Regions from separate parts of the Bradyrhizobium japonicum USDA 6 genome, predicted to be linked through region 2. Evidence: predicted binding sites of a transcription regulator. Region 2 holds the regulator's gene; the other holds the start of a gene.
What was found. The regulator LexA, encoded in region 2, represses DNA repair genes until DNA is damaged. The targets are predictions, from matches to a motif close to TGTTCNNNNTGTGTTCNG.
Positions count from the first base shown of each region.

Region 1 (2,197 bases), 3.1 Mb from region 2:
CGATGTGCTTGATGACATCGGCGAAGTTTCCGGCGTGGAAGGCGTGACGGTAGTTCATGAGACAGGACTACGCTACGTCACGGCTTGAGCAAAGCGGCATGCGCACCTGTCGCGGACGTGCCGCAATGCTCTTAGTGTTGTGGGCCAGGCCAGGGCCCGGGGTCTGGATTCCCATGCAGCATTGACCCCGATTCTGCAGCGCACCGCCGAAGCGGCGCTGCGTCCGGAGCGCTTGGACTAGCCACCTCTGATCGGCGGCATCGTCACCTGGTCACGGCGGCAGGCGCGGCGCTCGATCTCCTCGCAGGCCCGGAATTGCAGGTCCTTGCTGAGGCAGATGCGGACCTCCGAGAGCCGGGTCCGGTTGCAGGTGACCGAGATGGCCGCGTTGCTCAGGCCCGCATTGGCTCTGATAAAGGCTTCCTCCACCTCGCCCGGCGCCACGGTCTTGGCCTGCGACAGTTCGAGATATTCCGCCGGGATCTTGATCGCGGCGCGCGCCTTACGGATCGTCTCGAAATAATTGCGGCTGTCGAGCCCGGAGCAGGTGCCGTGCTTGTCCCACTCGTTGAAGATCAGCCCCGGCGCCGGCATCAAATCGAGCATCGAAGAGACGATGTTGCGGTTCAGGCGTGGCGACGGCCGCTGGCAATATTCGGGGAAGCCGTTCTCGTATTGCGGCCACAGCCCGTGCACCACGAACGCGTAGGGCCGCCCGCTGCACTGCATCTGCGAGCGACCACCGCCGCCGCGGTTGCGCTCGGACGCCTCCTCGCAGAACGAGGGCGACCATGACAGCGACAGCACATAGAAGTCGAATTCGCCGGGCGCGTTCTGCCGTCTGTCCTGGGCCTTCGCGGCATCCGGCAGCGCGACTAGCCCGGCGGCAAGAACCAGGGGGAGGGTCAGTGAGATCACGAGACGGGTGAAGGAATGCAATCTAAAATGAAACATGGCGACGCCCCTCAACTAGACTGTGCAATCAGCCTAGCAGGCAACAAGAACATTTCAAGAACAAAATGCGAGATAGCCGTCAGCCGCCTGATCAGTCCGATTCAGGCCTTTCCCGGTGAAGGCTCGTCTATCAAGGCCTGGCGGCGCGGCAGGACGGATTGTAGGCCCAGTTGCGGTCGAGCCCGACCACGCACCATTCCACACCATTGCCGTAGCCGGCGAAGCCGCCATCCTCGATGATCGAGAAATGCACCTTGCGCACCTTGCCGTCATTGAGCATGGCGTCGCCGGTGCAATAGCGGCGCGGAATGTTGTCGGACTGCCAGGGCCGGAACGCGATCTCGTGAACGGCGGCGAAGCCGGTGATCTTCAACGAGGAATTCCAGAACGAGCTTTCCTTCTCCCAGAACTGGGTGGCGATGGTCGGCAGCGCCCTCTCGCAATCGACGACGGCGCCGTCATAGCGCGGCCCGTTCAGCCAGAAGTTCAGCTCCAGCGGATTGGCAGCCCTGGCCTCACCGAGCGACAGCGCCCCGAACATGAGGCCGAGCAAGGCGGCAAAGCGGAGCGATTTCAGGGTGAGGGCGCGCATGGGCAATCCGGACAGCTGGGTCTTGCGAAGCATGGACGGTGCCGCGAAGGCCGGGGCAGGTCAAGTGCAGCGCGGCAACACTTGGCCAAGAGTTGACCCTAGCGTCGCAGCCGGCAGGGCATCAGTTCTTTTCATGGACATCCCGGCACCGTAAACTGGCGCCAACCAATTGGAGTGACGGGAATGCGAATCATTGCGGCCGCGGGCCTTCTTGCCGGCCTGGTTGTCTCGGGAATGATGGCCAGCCAGTCGGCACGCGCCGATATGCTTCCGGTGCCCCCGTTCAAGGGCAACGACACCGGCGGCATCATCGCTTATTCGATGGCGACCCAGACCGATGCGCGGCAGGTCGCGGTCGATCACTGCGCGCGCTACGGCAAGGTCGTGAAATTCCTCGCGGTGCAGGCCTTTGAGGGCGGCTACATCTCGTTCTCCTGCCGTTGGGTGCCCTATGGCGCTGCCCAACAGCCGATCCGCACGCTGTACTGAGGCGCTTTCGGAACGTCGGGAGCTTCCCACATGACGCGCAAGCTCGCTTTGCTCGGCTCGGTCCTTTGTCTTGTGTTGCAGGCAGGCAGCGCCAGCGCTGACGATCTGCCGGTGCGCAAGGCCGGTCTCTGGGAGATGAAGATGGTCAGGACCGGCACGCCG
Region 1 covers NC_017249.1:1,904,572-1,906,768, forward strand. The annotation lists gene BJ6T_RS08895 (23S rRNA (adenine(2030)-N(6))-methyltransferase RlmJ) at 1-58, opposite strand, end outside; gene BJ6T_RS08900 (ribonuclease T2 family protein) at 238-954, opposite strand; gene BJ6T_RS08905 (hypothetical protein) at 1,085-1,546, opposite strand; gene BJ6T_RS08910 (hypothetical protein) at 1,730-2,035, shown strand; gene BJ6T_RS08915 (DUF3617 domain-containing protein) at 2,066-2,197, shown strand, end outside.
Region 1: BJ6T_RS08900 (ribonuclease T2 family protein) is a predicted target of LexA. The motif match lies at 1,000-1,017, and genes of this name have one in related genera.

Region 2 (2,197 bases):
GGTGATGATCTGCGGCTTGTGCTCGCGCTCGCCGAGCGGCTGGGTCACCGGCAGTTGCAGCACGGTCGCGCGTTGGCCTTCGACCAGCTGCGTCACCAGCACGGATTTGCCGTCGGGGAATTCGATCGCATCATGATGGCGATCGGGAATGTGCGGATCGATCTTGCCGAACTTGCCGACGCGCGAATTGACGGTGCGCGTCCAGATCCAGCGATTGTCGTAACGGACGTTGTCGGCGAAGGCGAGCTCCGTTCCCGGCAGCAGGCAGACCGCGACGGTCGGATCGGCCGCAGAGGCAAAGCCGCGCGTCGAGGTGCCGCGGAAGGTTGTCGTGACGATCGTCTCGCCGACTTCGGCGGGACGCGACGCGACGGCATGCAGGCTGTAGTCACACATCGGGTGCTCCTCAATCGGGATAGCAACCCGCGCCTCTTCTGAGGCGCAGGCCTCTATCAGAGTGGAAGCCCGCGATTATATGCGATGTTGAGGGCAAATCTGCGGCTTGAGTCCGCAGACTGCCATCACAATATCTTTTCCAAATGCACTGGGAACAAAGCCCGTCCCCGTGGATTCTGCGAGCGTCAGCGGCCCGCGGGCGCGGACCAACCCGGATATTGCCAGGCCGGCTGCGACGGTTGGTTGACTGCGTCGCGGGCCTTGCGGGTTTGATCGCTCACGGCGCTGTCCTTGCGGACATGGGGCCGCGATTGCGCGCCCGCGGCCAAGGCTTCCGCGGCCAAGGCTTGCGACGCTGAAGCTGCGATCAGTGCCACTGCAACTGTGCTCAGAACGATCTGGCGCATGACTTCTCCTCGAACCTGAAGGCCGCGAGGCAGGGCTGCTTCGTGCGGCGTGCCGAGGATGTACCGCCGGGGAAGGGGCCGGATAATCTGCGCAAAACCAGAAAGACTATCCAGCCGGAGCGGACAATCGTCCGCTCCAAGCTCGGATCGGCGATGCCGATCTAAAGCGCGCGGGCGCCAAACAACCGATACCGGCGCGTCCGGTATCAGTACTTCCGGTACAGCCCGATCAGCTTACCCTGGATCTTCACCCGGTTGGGCGGCAGGATGCGGACCTCATAGGCCGCATTGGCGGGCTCGAGCGCGATCGAGGCGCCGCGGCGGCGGAAGCGCTTCAGGGTTGCTTCCTCATCGTCGATCAGCGCCACCACGATATCGCCGGTATCGGCGCTCTCGTTGCGCTGGATCAGCGCCATGTCGCCGTCGAGAATGCCGGCCTCGACCATGGAATCGCCGCGTACTTCGAGCGCGTAATGTTCGCCCGAGCCGAGCATGTCAGGCGGTACGCTGATGGTGTGGCTGCGGGTCTGCAAGGCCTCGATCGGCGTGCCGGCCGCGATGCGGCCCATTACGGGGACTGCGACGGGACGCTCGCCCTCATCCGCCGGCGGGCTCGAAGTCGTGCGGACCTTGCCGAGATTGCCTTCGATGACGCTCGGCGTGAAGCCGCGGCGGCTGCCGGCGGCGGCCTGAAGCTCGGGCAGCTTGATCACCTCGATGGCGCGGGCGCGGTTGGGCAGGCGCCGGATGAAGCCGCGCTCCTCGAGCGCGGTGATCAGGCGATGGATGCCCGATTTCGAGCGCAGGTCGAGCGCGTCCTTCATCTCGTCGAAGGAGGGCGGCACGCCGCTTTCCTTCAACCGTTCGCTGATGAACCGCAGGAGTTCGTATTGTTTGCGCGTTAACATCTCGACCAAAATCCCCCGGTTGATGTCGTTCGATTCCGAGACGCTGAATTCAGCAGTAAGCCGCTACATGCTCGAAACAAATCATGAACGGACACTATATGTTCGATACATGTTCCGCAACTGCTTAATTTACAGTGAACGCGACAAAGTTCGCGGAACGCACGCGAACGAAGCGCTCAGACGGGCAGCCGCAAGACCTCGCAAGGTGTGCCGGCTTCGGCTCTCGGCGCGAATGGCGCGCGCACGAGAAGTGCCTGTGCCACAGCGAGATTCGCAAGCAGCGAGGAATCCTGGTGATTGACCGGAAGGGCGAGGAGCGTGCCGTCGTCGCGCAGCTCGAGGCGCGCGCGGAGGTAATCCTCGCGCTGGTCGTTGGCGCCGACGTCGCGGCCGAGCACCGCGCGTTCGCGGCGGTGATGAATCATCGAACGGCCCGAAAGCGCGCGAATCAACGGCACCATGAACAGGAAGCCGCAAACGTAGGAT
Region 2 covers NC_017249.1:4,961,920-4,964,116, forward strand. The annotation lists gene BJ6T_RS47360 (hypothetical protein) at 1-396, opposite strand, end outside; gene BJ6T_RS23505 (hypothetical protein) at 582-803, opposite strand; gene lexA (transcriptional repressor LexA) at 1,010-1,711, opposite strand; gene BJ6T_RS23515 (molybdopterin molybdotransferase MoeA) at 1,888-2,197, opposite strand, start outside.